3 regions of the Methylophilus sp. E2MeOHC9 genome follow, and region 3 is predicted to be linked to each of the others. Evidence: predicted binding sites of a transcription regulator. Region 3 holds the regulator's gene; each other region holds the start of a gene.
What was found. Region 3 encodes sigma-54, which starts transcription at its own class of promoters, with help from an activator protein. Its sites were predicted from a motif close to TGGCACNNTTCCTGCT; they were not measured.
Positions count from the first base shown of each region.

Region 1 (4,954 bases), 410 kb from region 3:
GGCAGGAATTGCTGTAAAGACTGATTCTGTGCATCGATCGCTTCGTCGCCTGTCCAGTCCAGGGTGGAGAATGGCCATAAAGCAGAGGAGTACCAGGTGTCGAGTACATCATTGTCACGGGTCAGGTCGCCGGCGTAACCATCTTTTGCCGCCAGTGCTTTGGCTTCTGCCTCGTCATGCGCCACATAGACTTTGCCGTCATCGCTATACCATGCCGGAATCTGATGGCCCCACCACAGCTGGCGTGAAATACACCAGTCCTGGATATTGTTCAGCCACTGGTTATAGGTATTTACCCAGTTTTCCGGGTAAAACTTGATTTCGCCATTGGCCACGACTTCCAGTGCTTTTTCGGTGATGCTCTTGCCGTCTTCGCCCGGCTTGCTCATCGCGACAAACCACTGGTCGGTCAGCATAGGCTCAATCACCACGTTGGTGCGGTCACCGCGCGGTACTTTCAATTTGTGTTTTTCGACTTTCACCAGGAAACCACCCGCTTCCAGGTCAGCGACCACCTGTTTACGGGCAGCAAAACGCTCCAGGCCTACCAGGTTGGCAGGCAAGGTGATCGGTGTTTTGCTGCTGCCATCAGCGGCATACACTTCAGCCGTCTCTGGCACAAAGCCTTGCAGGTTCAGGATCACAACCTTGTCCAAACCCTGGCGCTGGCCGACCATATTGTCGTTAAAGTCGTGCGCTGGGGTGACTTTAACCACGCCAGTGCCGAACTCTTTGTCTACATAGTCATCGGCAATCACCGGGATCTCACGGTTGCACAAAGGCAGTGAGACACGCTTGCCTATCAAGTGCGTATAACGTTCATCTTCCGGGTTCACCATCACGGCTACGTCACCGAGCATCGTTTCCGGACGCGTGGTTGCGACAGTCAGCTGGCCTGAACCATCTGCCAGCGGATAGTTGATATGCCACATGGAGCCATCTTCTTCTTCCTGCACCACTTCCAGGTCAGAAACAGCCGTACCCAGCTTCACATCCCAGTTGACCAGGCGTTTGCCACGGTAGATCAGGCCTTCATTGAACAAGCGCACAAAAGTTTCTGTCACCACTTTATTGAGGCCGGCATCCATGGTGAAACGCTCACGGCTCCAGTCGGGCGAAGTGCCCAAACGGCGCATCTGCTGCGTGATGGTGCCGCCGGAATACTCTTTCCATTCCCAGACTTTTTCCAGGAACTTCTCGCGGCCTAGATCATGGCGGCTCACGCCTTGTGCATCCAGCTGGCGTTCCACCACGATCTGTGTGGCAATGCCGGCGTGGTCTGTGCCTGGTTGCCACAGGGTATTGTCGCCGCGCATGCGGTGATAACGGGTGAGAGCGTCCATGATGGTCTGGTTAAAGCCATGGCCCATATGCAGGGTGCCGGTGACGTTAGGCGGAGGCAGCAGAATACAGAAGTTGTCTTTGACTTCAGGGTTCATGCCTGCGGCATAAAAGCCTTTGCTTTCCCAAAAGGCATACCATTGGCTTTCAATGGTTTTTGGGTCAAAGGATTTGGCGAGTTCGCGTGCGGTGCTGGAATTTTGTGTAGGGGTAGTCATGCGCCTGATTTTACCATAGGCCAGTGTGCGCTTTGATGCCTGAGCTTGTCTTTGCAGCAGATTCTATTGCGTAATGATGTAAGGCATTCGGCCGCTGTCATATCTGCAATCGGCAGACAATGCTAATATGCAACACTCATTCTTTAACCTGGGTGCACGCAGTGGGGGTATTTGACATGGATATTATGTGGATTTGGTGTGGTGTGGGCCTGATTTTACTGTGTCTGGAAATGCTGTCCGGCACCATGTACCTGCTTTGGCCAGGGTTGGCCGCGCTGGCAATGGCGTTACTGGCCTGGTTATTACCTGCATTTAGCCCGGCGTGGCAAATCTTCATTTATGCGGTTTTCTCAGTGTTAGCGGTGGCCATTTGGCGCAAACGCGAAAAAACCCAACCTACGCCGCGGGTCGGGCAGGCACAGGGTGAAGAAATCGGCCGCCAGGGGACTATCGTCCAAGCCGTCAGCCCGGCGCAGCCAGGACTTATCCGTTTTACCCAAGGCGTGATGGGCAGCAAAGAATGGTCAGCCGTGGCTGACGTTGAGATTGCGCTGAATCAAGCTGCCAGGATTGTGGCGGTGGAAGGCAATAGCGTACGTGTGGCGCCAGTTTAAAAGGCGGGCAGAGTTTAAAGATATAGCCACATCAAGGTTATCCAAGAGTTAAGTTTATCCACGAGTTGCCAGGTCATCAGCAGCTCAAACATTTGTTAATTGAAGGAGTACACATGGAAATCAGCATTATCGTGTTGATATTGGCAATCATTGCCATCGTCAAAGGCGTTCGTATCGTCCCGCAGGGTGAAGAGTGGGTGGTTGAACGCCTGGGTAAATTTGCCGGGATCATCAGCCCGGGATTACATGTGATTAATCCGGTATTGAGCAGGGTCAGTTACAAAGTGACGACTAAAGACATTATCCTGGATATTCCGGAACAGGAAGTCATTACCCGTGATAATGCGGTGATCCTTGCCAACGCGGTTGCCTTTATCAAGGTTTCAAATATCGAGCGCGCTGTTTATGGCATTGAGAATTTCAGGGAAGCGATGCGCAATATGGTGCAAACCAATCTGCGCTCTATCATTGGCGGCATGGATCTGAACCATGCACTCACCTCGCGCGACCGCATCAAGACTGAACTGAAGATCGCCATTGCTGACGAAGCACTCGATTGGGGCCTGACAGTGAAAAGTGTAGAAATCCAGGACATCAAGCCTTCGGCCAATATGCAGCACGCCATGGAACAACAAGCCAGTGCTGAGCGTGAACGCGTGGCTGTAGTGACGCGTGCTGAAGGTGAGAAGCAATCGCTGATCCTGAATGCGGAAGCACGCCTGGAAGCAGCGCGTAAAGATGCAGAAGCGCAAATGGTAGCTGCCAATGCGTCAGCAGAGTCGATTAAAATGATTTCGGAAGTAGTGAAAGAGAATAATACTTCAGCGACCTTCCTGCTGGGAGATCGCTATATTCAATCACTGCAAAAGATCAGCAGCTCGAATAACAGCAAAATTGTGGTGCTGCCGGGTGATGTGGTCAGTGCCGTGAAAAACCTGATTGGTGGCAAGTAGCGCCCATCACTGGTTATTGTGTTGATCCCGAACGCGGCAAACTTTCATCAGTTTGCCGCGTTTCTTATTTTTTATCCTGGCATCACCGCGCTGGCATCGTCACCCTAAACTGATGATGTACTAAGCAACTTGCATAATTCATGGCAACTGGCATATTTCCTGCATCTCTCTGTTTAAAACAATCATTTCAAGAGGGGTCGCAGTGGCAATTCGCGTGGCGTTACATCACCGCACCAGTTATACCTTTGACCGCCTGGTCAATCTTTCTCCTCACGAAGTCCGCCTGAAGCCAGCCGCACATGCGCGCACACCCGTGCTCGCTTACTCATTGACGGTCACGCCTGAGAAGCATTTTATCAACTGGCAGCAAGATCCCTACGGCAACTACATTGCGCGTTGTGTATTCCCCGAAATGGTGCGCGAGCTCGACTTTACGGTCGATTTGGTGGCGGATATGACCGTCATCAACCCGTTTGATTTTTTTGTCGAGAAATATGCCGAGCAATATCCCTTCAATTACACCGAACAGCAGGCGTTTGAACTGACCGCTTATTTGCAGCCTGATGACCTTGGTTTTTTACTGCAAAACTGGATCAATAAAATACGTAGCCAGGTGATTCAGCCTGGCATGGGCATCGTCGATTTCCTGATGGGTGTGAACCAGTGTTTGCAAAGCGAGATCGGTTATACGGTACGTCTTGAGCCTGGTATCCAGACGCCGGAAGAAACCTTGCAGAAGCTAACAGGCTCTTGCCGTGATACTGCCTGGTTGCTGGTGCAGATCATGCGTCATCTGGGGCTGGCTGCCAGATTTGTTTCCGGCTACCTGATCCAGCTCAAAGCCGATGTGGCGGCGCTGGATGGCCCTAGTGGCACCGACCAGGATTTTACCGACCTGCATGCCTGGACTGAGGTGTTTATCCCCGGTGCCGGGTGGGTAGGGCTGGACCCGACATCCGGGCTAATGGCAGGCGAAGGCCATATCCCGCTGGCCTGTACCGCACTGCCCTCATCGGCTGCGCCGGTGGTGGGGTTTACCGATGTGGCTGAGGTCACCTTCAAGCATGAGATGACGGTGACGCGTATCCACGAAGACCCGCGCGTGACCAAGCCCTATAGTGAACCTGACTGGCAAGCCATCCTCACACTGGGTGACCAGGTCGATGAAGAGTTGTTGGCCATGGATGTACGCCTGACCCACGGCGGTGAACCTACCTTTGTGTCTATTGATGATATGGATGGCGCGCAGTGGAACACGCTGGCCCTCGGCGAGCATAAACGCGACTTGGCGGGCAAGCTGGCGCTGCGCCTTAAATCGCAAGTGGCCGCCAATGGTTTTTTACATTATGGCCAGGGTAAATGGTATCCGGGCGAGGCCTTGCCACGCTGGGCGATTAATATTTACTGGCGTCCTGATGGCAAGCCGGTCTGGCACGATGCCAGCCTGTTTTCCGCCGAAGGTGCCAATGATGGCTATACGCTGGTGCAAGCGCAGGCTTTTACCAATCACCTGGCTGACATGCTGGGTTTTCCGCAGGCTTGTGTGATCCCCGCTTATGAAGATGCCCTGGCGCTCACCCTGCAAGAGCAGCAATTACCGGACAATGTGGACCCGCTGCAAGTGGATCTGACAGACAGCGCTGAGCGCAAGCGTCTCGCCCAGCTGTTGAATCAGGGCCTGGGTTCGGTGGTCGGCTTCATCATGCCACTTAAACCGGACGAAAAGCGCAAAGCCGGGGAATGGCTGACCAGCAAATGGCCATTGCGCCGTGAGCATTTATACCTGTTGGGCGGTGACTCACCCATGGGTTTGCGCCTGCCATTGGCA
Region 1 covers NZ_CP196024.1:1,056,224-1,061,177, forward strand. Annotated here, with positions in the region: gene ACSSVF_RS05035 (valine--tRNA ligase) at 1-1,559, opposite strand, end outside; gene ACSSVF_RS05040 (NfeD family protein) at 1,736-2,173, shown strand; gene ACSSVF_RS05045 (SPFH domain-containing protein) at 2,287-3,126, shown strand; gene ACSSVF_RS05050 (transglutaminase family protein) at 3,329-4,954, shown strand, end outside.
Region 1: a site for sigma-54 is predicted at 3,275-3,290, ahead of ACSSVF_RS05050 (transglutaminase family protein). Genes of this name have one in related genera too.

Region 2 (4,954 bases), 730 kb from region 3:
TAGAAAGTGCAATCACCGTGTCGGAGCGACCATGTGCCATCCAGATAGGTGTCTGCCGGTTAGCCGGATGCTGCTCGCCAACAAGTTTATTTTTTAATGGTAGGTAAGTAGACAGTGCCAGTACACTGGCGAGTGGTTGTGTAAATCTTGTCGCCGTATGCAGCGCCATGGCGCCACCCTGCGAAAATCCGGCCAATACGATGCGGTTGGAAGGAATGCCCTGAGAGATTTCACTGTCAATCATTGCGTTAATCGTGCCCTGCATTCCTTTAATACCAACCTCATCTTGTGGACTGTCTGGCTGCAGCCCAAAAATGTCATACCACGCCCTCATTTCGTAACCATTGTTTAAGGTGACAGGGCGGTAGGGTGCATGTGGCAGGATGAATTTAATATGTGGCAGGTTCAGCATCTGCACCACAGGCTCAAAATCATGGCCGTCGGCGCCCAGACCGTGCATCCAGATGACAGTGGCGGTTGTATGTTCTTGATTCTTGATTAGTACAGCTTCTTGCATAGCAGTTTCCTAATATGAAAAGGTGCTATTTTAGTTGAGCATTTCAATGGCAGCTGGGAATGAATTGATTCGAGGAGATTTTATTTCTTTAGTGAGCAAGCTTAATCTTAGGAGGTGATACAAACCCCTGTTGCTATTGTACAAGTGGTTGTTTTACTTCCTGGATATTTGGCTGTTGCCGTAATGCTGGTCGAGTCGATGGCAGCGAGGTCAGTACAAGCCCCAGCGACGCTGGTTGGTATTGTTTTATGGGTTTGGTTGGCTAAGTTGTAATTGTCAGTGAAACTTTTGGTTTGTACGGCACAGGCATTATCAGCGGTGTCTATTGAGTAGTCTTTATAAACCGGAATGGCTATTGAAGCTAATATGCCAATTATAGCTACTACAATCATAAGTTCAATTAATGTAAACCCTGTTTGAAGTCGCATAAAATAATGTCTTGAAAATTTTTGAAAGGAATTTAGTTGCATTAAATGCCCAGCATCGGGCATTTAATGCAACTGTAAGACTTTAATTAAGATGAGGTGCAAACGCCGGTTGCAATCACGCAAGTCGTGGTTTTGCCGCCAGGGGCTCTTGCTTTTGCTGCGATTGTTGTACCAGTGATGGCTTGCACATCATCGCACACGCCTTTAGCAACCGTAGGAAGTGTTCTATCAGTTTGTTGGGCCAATACATAGTTATTTGTAAAGCCTTTAGTTTGAACCGCACATGCATTGTCAGCAGCATCTTTCGTGTAATCCTGATAAGCCGGAATCGCTACAGAAGCCAAAATACCAATAATGGCTACTACGATCATCAATTCAATCAGGGTAAAACCTTGTTGTACGTGTTTTTTCATCATGTTTCCTTCAGAGTCAAAGTTTAAAGTGAACAGCTTTTGTTTCAGTCACTGCTTTTCTAACAGTGTTCGAGAACCTATAAGCAATAGGTGTGCCACCTAAATTTAATTGCTATCAACATATTGAAAAAAAAGAACTAAATGGGTTTTATGCCTTATTTCTTTGGTTTGGTATCGAATTATTGCAGTTAAACATATCGAATGATGGCTGACAAAAAATGACAGGATTTGTCAGTCTTGGGAATAGAAGTGATGTTTTTTGTCAGGATGGGTAGCCCAGGCATCGTTGGTGCTTTAATAAGCAAAAAAGGGATTGTGTGGTACACAATCCCTTTATTTGTGACAGGGCCAGACTTTTGGCCTGATCCCGCATTTGCAAAAAACTAAATGGTTACAGCGTAAGACTTACCAGAATTTCCACCAGGGTTTACTGTTGCCTTGCGAGTTTTTGCCAGAACCCTGGTTAATTACTTTCCCGATTCGGCTACCTTTTTCAGGCTTTCTAAACCTGGATCAAAAAACTCGTTGATGGCTTTAGTGGCTGCATCATCGTTTTGTTCCGGTTTAGGGATGTTAGAAGAGTCAGCACGTGTGTAGCTGCCTTTTACGGTGACCACGGTTTCGCTGCCTTTAGCAGTCACAGAAACAGTTGGGTAAAAGTTGGACAGTTGCAATGTGCTTTTATCCAGGATGTACTCATATTTCAGGCGCATGCCTGCGTCGTCGATGGAACGCAGTTTTTCGTACATGGTGCCGCCGTTTTTCAGTTTGACGGTACGGTAAGTGGTGTCATCACCGTTTTCGTCTTTTTTCTGCTCTACTTTTGTAGATTCCACGCCAGAATGCCAGGCTTGCACATTGCCAAAATCTTTCAGCAATGCCCAGACTTTTGCCGGAGGCGCTTTGATGGTAACGGTTTTTTCAAAACGTAATGCTGCGGCACCGTGTGCAGCTGCGGTCAATGGAATCAATGGCAATAAAGAAACGGCAATGATGCCAAATATTTTTTTCATTTCAATCTCCTGATATTTACAGATGTTTTAAAGCTTAAAAGTAATCAGTCTTTTGAGTTTTAAAATAACCCGTGACTTTACCTAAAAAAATGACTCTTTGCGACTAATTCATGGGCGATCCTGTGAAAAAACTAAAAAGGGGGAGTAGGTGAAACATCGCTGAATCACTTTGTTTCAAGAATAAACTGCCCAAACGACCGGCATAGTTTTGGGCTGGCAATGGTGTTCGTCACCGTATTCGTCTTCGCATCAATGATGGAAACAGAATCCGAACCCCAGTTGGCGACGATGACTTGCTGCGTCGCTTTGTCATATTCAATGCCCTCGGGAAACTCGCCGACATCTATGGTTTTGACTGTTTTGCCACTGGCGATCTCAATCACAGACACACTTTCCGCATGATTGTTGCTGACATACGCCCAATGCCCATCCGGGGTGATGGCAACGCCATAAGGATGTTGGCCGGTTTTAATGGTGCTGGTCTGGTGTGAATCCACATTTAGCAACGTCAGGCTATTGCTCACCACATTGACGACAAAGACCGTTTTGCCATCCGGGCTGAGGGTCAATGCGAACGGGTGTAAACCCACCTTGATTTGTGCAAGGGTTTGCAGCGTGCGCGTATCCACCACTGTCACATCATCGCTATCGCGGTTGGCGATAAACAGTTTTTTATTATCTGCACTGACGACCATGCCCGAAGGCGTCTTGCCTGCTTTAAAGGCTTTTTGTTTTTCAGGATGTGCTGTCTCGATCGCAATCACTTGCGCGCCGCCCCAGTCCGCCACATACAGCGTTTTCTCGTCACGGCTAAGCGCAATGCCAACCGCCTGGATATTCACCGGGATTTCTTGTATTGCTTGTTGGGTACGGCTGTTAATCACAGAAACGGTTTGGCTATTGGCGTTGCTGAGGTAAACGCGCTGCTGTTTACGCGCAATCGCCACGCCGACAGGTGCTTTACCAACCTCAATCGTGTGCGTGACCTTTTTGCTCTCAATATCAAGCACCGAAACGGTGTTGCTACCCTGGTTGGTAATGTAGGCAAGATTGCCGGCAACCGTATTGACACTCCAGGCCAGTATGACTGGCAGGATTGCTATTTTTTGCCAAAAAGGCACTTTTGTTGCAGAGGTATGCTTAGAAGTAATTGGTGGGGTGAGTGCAGAGTTCATGGCTGAAAAACGCTTTGTATTAAAACGGGTTGACACGGGATTTTGCAAAAAATTTTGTTTATAAGCAACGAATATGATATTAAGTTGTAAATGTATGAAAATAAAGGGTTTTTTAATCATTTTGCTTATCGGGAAATACTCCTGGCTGTTGAATTACCCTACAATGATTATGGGGATGATTCAATTGAGGAGAGATTGAAATGAAAAAACTATTTATTTTGAGTGTTAGATGCATATTGGCACTATCGTTCCTGGCGGCCACGCAATCTGCCTATGCGTTAACGGCCAGCACTGTGTTAGGCGCGGACTTCGTGAATGGGCAATCAAGCTACAGCCAGACTTTCGCAGATGGCACAGTCGCCACTTTTACCGGCAGCCGTTCATTTGAGAAAAAAACGCAGGATGGCATCACCGGTGTAGGAATATCTGGCGGTAGAACAGCAGGTGAGATCGATATTGATGAAAAGCTCACTGGTACATTTTCCAAAGCTATCGTTGTCTCTACGCTCACTGTGGGTTTGCTGTTTGATGGCCCTGAATATAATGATGTAAAAGAAGTTGCAAAGTTTCTGGTGAATTTTTCTGATGGCGGTGTGGATACCTATTATCTGACCGCGATAGGCACACATACTGCGAGCTGGACCGGTGCAGGTGGTGCAAGTTCAGTGTTGTCCCTTGGTAGTGGCGCCGTAGATGGTGGTACAGGTGCCTGGCAACTGACTGACCCATTTGGTACGCGTTCGATCACCAGCATCCAGTTCAGTGCAGCAACCGGGGAAGCCAGGAATTCATGCACTAGCTGTACCAATCAGTCTGACTATACCTTAGTGAGCATGGCGGTGACGCCAGTGCCTGAAGCGCATACATCAGCCATGATGTTTACGGGGTTGTTAATGATGGGTGCACTGGCGTTACGTCGGATGAAGTCCTGATCATCATCAGCAATAAAAAAGCTCACCGGGTGTGAGCTTTTTTATTGCCCGTTGTTCTTTTCGGGCAGGGTGCCATGGATGTCCTTTCATTAAACTGTAAAGTGTGAAAAAATTGCAGTAAATATTCAAGGCAGTTTTTATGTTAGATCGTGATGGGTACCGTCCTAACGTGGGGATTATTTTATGTAATACCCACAATCAGGTGTTTTGGGGCAAACGTATCAAAGAGCATGCATGGCAATTTCCTCAAGGAGGCATCAAATATGGTGAAACTCCTGAGCAGGCCATGTATCGCGAGTTGATGGAAGAAGTAGGCCTGAGACCCGACCATGTAAAAATCCTGGGGCGCACCCGTGACTGGCTACGCTATGAAGTGCCGACCAGCTGGATCAAACGTGAATGGCGCGGCAGTTACAAAGGCCAGAAGCAGATCTGGTTCCTGTTGCGGTTGATAGGCCGGGATTCGGATGTGTCAT
Region 2 covers NZ_CP196024.1:1,381,196-1,386,149, forward strand. Annotated here, with positions in the region: gene ACSSVF_RS06645 (alpha/beta hydrolase) at 1-517, opposite strand, end outside; gene ACSSVF_RS06650 (pilin) at 625-987, opposite strand; gene ACSSVF_RS06655 (pilin) at 1,032-1,358, opposite strand; gene ACSSVF_RS06660 (SRPBCC family protein) at 1,826-2,371, opposite strand; gene ACSSVF_RS06665 (beta-propeller fold lactonase family protein) at 2,536-3,546, opposite strand; gene ACSSVF_RS06670 (hypothetical protein) at 3,747-4,478, shown strand; gene ACSSVF_RS06675 (RNA pyrophosphohydrolase) at 4,618-4,954, shown strand, end outside.
Region 2: a site for sigma-54 is predicted at 1,441-1,456, ahead of ACSSVF_RS06655 (pilin). Genes of this name have one in related genera too.

Region 3 (4,954 bases):
GCAGGTCAGGGCAGTGGCGTATGGTTTGTCCGTGGCAGCCAATGGCGGTGATCGCCGATGCTGGTAATCCGCTTTGCTGCAGGATCTTCTGCACCGCCTCTGCATAAAGCTGTGCCAATGTATTGGCCATGACAGCGGCTGCATGCAACTCATTCGTCGCTGGATGATGCAAATCCAGCAGTGTTTGTTTGACCGCGGCTGGATACGGCACAAATGCCTGGTTGATCTGTTGAAAATCATCGCCCGTGTGCGCAACCAGTGCCGCATCCACACCATCCAGGCTGGTGCCTGACATAATGCCAATAAAATAACGGGTAGCGGGGGCGGTTGACAGCGGGATCATAGGCCAACATGGTAACACTGTGCCGGGATATGCCTACAGTTAAGCAGCAGATTACGTTAAAATAGTCGCTTTCATTTTAACCGTTGCTATGCCATACCAACTCGGCCATGCAGCAGACAGAATTGTATTTATGACAGACGCAAAACCCACTCCTGAAGCCATCAGCCCGGAGATTGCCAAAGCACTTGCCATTATCAAGCGCGGTGCAGATGAGTTGCTGATTGAGCAGGAGCTGATAGAGAAACTCAAAGCCGGCAAGCCATTACGCATCAAGGCCGGATTTGACCCTACCGCACCCGATTTACATCTGGGGCATACCGTGCTGATCAACAAATTGCGCCAGTTGCAGGACCTGGGCCACCAGATACTGTTCCTGATCGGCGACTTCACCGGCATGATAGGTGACCCGACCGGTAAAAGTACCACCCGCCCGCCTTTGACGGTTGAGCAGGTGAAGATCAATGCCGATACCTATGCCGAGCAGGTATTCAAGATACTGGATCCGGCCAAGACAGAAATCGTATTTAACTCCAAATGGTTAAGCGAACTGGGTGCGGCAGGCATGATCAAGCTGGCGGCCAGCCACACGGTGGCACGCATGCTGGAACGCGATGATTTTTCAAAACGTTTTAAAGGCAACCAACCGATTGCCATCCATGAATTCCTGTATCCGCTGTTGCAGGGCTACGACTCTGTTGCCTTGCAATCAGACATTGAACTCGGCGGCACCGACCAGAAATTTAACCTGCTGATGGGGCGCGAGCTACAGAAACAGGCTGGCCAGGCACAGCAGTGCGTGCTGATGATGCCATTGCTGGAAGGCCTGGACGGCGTTAATAAAATGTCCAAATCGCTGGGCAACTATATCGGTATCAGCGAAGCGCCTGAGAGCATTTTTGCCAAGATTATGTCGATCTCAGATGCGCTCATGTGGCGCTATATCGATTTGCTGTCTTTCGCCTCGCTGGAAATCATTGCTGAATGGAAAGCCAGCATCGCCAATGGTGAAAACCCACGCAATATCAAAGTAGGCTTTGCGCAGGAGATCGTGGCCCGTTTTCATGGTCAGGCAGCGGCTGAAAAAGCGTTGCAGGATTTCCAGACGCGTGCCAAAGGCGGTATACCGGATGATGTGCCTGAAATTGAAGTGACGATAGCAGGTGACAGTATTGGTATCAGCCAGTTATTAAAACAGGCTGGCCTGGTAGAAAGCACCAGTGAAGCGATGCGTGCCATCCAGCAGGGTGGCGTGAAACTTGATAGCGTCAAGGTCGAGGACAAGAACCTGCAATTGGCAAAAAGCGTGGTTGTTGCCCAGGTGGGTAAGCGAAAATTTGCCAGGATCACGATTCAATAATCGTCGTCATTGTAAAAAAAAGGCCGCTTGCATAGCGGCCTTTTTAATTTTCAAAAATCAGACAAGCTTGAAAAGCTAAAGTGATTTGCGCAAATTCGCTGGCGGAATACTCAATGATTCACGGTATTTGGCAATCGTCCGCCGCGCCACCACAATGCCTTGTTGTGCCAGTGTGTCTGTGATCTGGTTATCAGAAAGCGGTTTTTTCTCATTCTCTTCCGCCACCATTTGCTTGATCAGTGCACGAATGGCTGTTGCCGAGCAGGAACCACCCGCATCAGTCGCGACTGAGCTGCCAAAGAAGTATTTGAGTTCATAAACACCTCTTGGAGTGAGCATATACTTGTGCGTAGTGACGCGGGAAACGGTACTTTCATGCAAATCCAGCTCTTCAGCGATTTCACGTAATACCAGTGGGCGCATCGCGATGTCGCCGTGCTCAAAGAAGTTACGCTGCCTGTCTACAATCGCCTGTGACACACGCAAAATGGTCGAGAAACGTTGCTGGATGTTCTTGATCATCCACTTGGCTTCCTGCATCTGGCTTTGCAGGTATTGGCCTGAGCTTTCACGGTTGCGCTTGAGGATATCTGCGTACATCTGGTTGATGCGCAATTTCGGGATCACACCATCATTCAGGGTAGCGACCCAGATCCCTTTGATCTTTTTCACCACCACATCATGCTGGATAAAATGATCATGGCTAAAGTTGGAAAACTCGCTGCCTGGTCTGGGGTTTTGCTGGCGTATCAGTTGCTGCGCGCCTTTGAGTGAGGCTTCATCGCAACTGAGTTGTTTGCGCAGTTTGATAAAATCTTTATTGGCCAGTAGTGCCAGATGGTCTTTGACCAGGGCGATGGCGATTTTCAGGTAGGGCGTGCTGGCTGGTAGGGCATACAGTTGCAGCAGCAGGCATTCACGCAAATCGCGGGCGCCTATGCCTATCGGGTCAAGATTCTGGATCAGCTTGAGTGCCGTTTCCAGTTCCAGCAAATCGACTTCCAGTTCCAGCGGCAGGTTCTCCACCACTTCCTGCAAATCCTGCTCCAGGTAGCCGTCGTCATTAATACTGTCTAGCAGCAGTTTGACCAGGCTCATATCGCGGTGCGACAGGTGCGCCAGTTGTATCTGGTCTATCAGGTGGTCACGCAGGCTGATGTTGCTGGCATCCTGGCGCGAAAAATCACCATCTTCATCATCATTGTTATTGCGACCTGCTTCATCCCAGTTGCTGGTACTGCCAAATTCGCCGTAGTCGTCTTCAAATTCCGGCGGGGTGAATTCTTCATTCAGGTTGGGCAACTCGCCTTCATTGCCGCTCAGGTCTTCGCGCAACTCTTCACGCAAAGTGTCGGCTGGCGAAGGGATATCCTGCTGCTGCATGGCGACATCAAAAGAACTAGCATCTTCGACTTCAGCCTGCGCTGCTAACGGGGCGTCGGGCGTATTGTCTTCAAACTCGCCTTCTTCATTATTGTCGGCCATCTCGAGCAAGGGGTTTTCCTGCAAAATGGCTTCCAGCTCCTGGCTAAGCTCCAGCGTCGACAGTTGCAACAGGCGGATAGACTGCTGCAACTGCGGCGTCAGTGCCAGGTTTTGCGACATGCGTAATTGCAGGTTTTGCTTCATAACGAATTACAGCCTAAAGTTTTTGCCCAGATATACTTCACGCACACCTTCATTCTGAATGATTTCATCGGGAGTGCCGGCTGCAAATACTGCGCCTTCATTCACGATGTAGGCGCGGTCACAGATATCCAGCGTTTCGCGAACGTTGTGGTCTGTAATCAGGATGCCGATATTCTGGCTGCTCAAATAACGGATAATTTTCTGGATCTCGATCACTGCAATCGGGTCGATCCCGGCAAACGGTTCATCCAGCAAAATAAATTTAGGGTCAGTGGCCAGGCAACGGGCGATTTCTACCCGGCGACGCTCACCACCGGACAAGCTGACTGCCTGGCTGTTGCGGATGTGCTGGATATGCAACTGATCGAGCAGTGACTCCAGCTTGGCTTCGCGTTCTTCGGCCGTATAAGGGCGGGTTTCCAGAATAGACAGGATATTATCGGTCACTGTCATTTTTCGGAAAATCGAGGCTTCCTGCGGCAGGTAAGCCAGGCCCATGCGTGCACGTTCATGCATAGGCGCGTGGCTGACATCGGTGCCATTCAAAGTAATGTGGCCGTCATCGAGTGCGACCAGGCCGACGATCATATAAAAACTGGTAGTTTTGCCTGCCCCATTCGGGCCCAGTAAGCCAATGACTTCGCCGCTATGCAACTCCAGCGTCGTATTTCTGACGACTGTGCGACCCTGGTAAGCTTTTTTTAAATGGCTGACGCGTAAATGGCTATTGTCTGGTGAAGCAGTTGTTTGCATATTGCCAGTCTTTACTGTGGTTCTTTCTTGGGTTCATTTGCGGTGCCGTTAGCAGCCGGTTCACTCTTGAACTGCAATGAGCGGTTCATGCGCAGGCCTTGCTGTGCATTGGCTTTGTTATCGATCACAGGAGGCGTTGTTTTGCTCTTGGGCTGGATGATAGCCTTGACCCGGCTGTTGGCCGTGCCATTCGGGTTGGCTTTGGTGCCACCAATCACTTCCGCATATTCCGCATTGGCGTCGTAGCTGATGTAATCACCGGTGACTATGTCTTCGCCACGTTTGACCCAAGCATTGGTATACAGTTGCACTTTATCCATGCGGCCATTGTATTCAATGCGCTGGCCGCTGCCTTGCATCCACTCGTTTTTACCAGTGCGCTTCTGCTTGAAGGTGGTCGGTGTGCTTGGGCTGCCGATACAGGTGCTATGCTGAAATCCATCCTGGTCTTCGCGGACTATCATTTTGTCTGCCTTGATTTGCAGGGAGCCCTGATTGAGGATCACATTGCCGGTATAAGTGCTGATTTTTTTTGCATCGTTGACACTCACTGTGTCGGCTTCCAGCTCGATGGGTTGCTCACGGTCAGACTCTTCAGCCCTGACAGTGTTAGACCAATGCAACAGCGTACCCAATACCAGGCAGGTCACATAAAATAATTGCTTGTGCGTTTTCAACTCATCTCTCCAGAATCATCGATCCTTGATCATTAACCTTTGTCAGGCGTGGTTTTATTTTTTGTTTTGGCCGGCTTGGTGGCAGGCACTGCATTCACTGGCTCCGGTGCGCGCTCATAATGTACATGCACCCGGTTAAATAATTGCATGGTTTCGGATTTTTTATCAAAGCGCATGCCTGTGCCTGTGACCACG
Region 3 covers NZ_CP196024.1:649,785-654,738, reverse strand. Annotated here, with positions in the region: gene ACSSVF_RS03205 (anhydro-N-acetylmuramic acid kinase) at 1-343, opposite strand, end outside; gene tyrS (tyrosine--tRNA ligase) at 474-1,700, shown strand; gene ACSSVF_RS03195 (RNA polymerase factor sigma-54) at 1,776-3,329, opposite strand; gene lptB (LPS export ABC transporter ATP-binding protein) at 3,336-4,082, opposite strand; gene lptA (lipopolysaccharide transport periplasmic protein LptA) at 4,094-4,759, opposite strand; gene lptC (LPS export ABC transporter periplasmic protein LptC) at 4,792-4,954, opposite strand, start outside.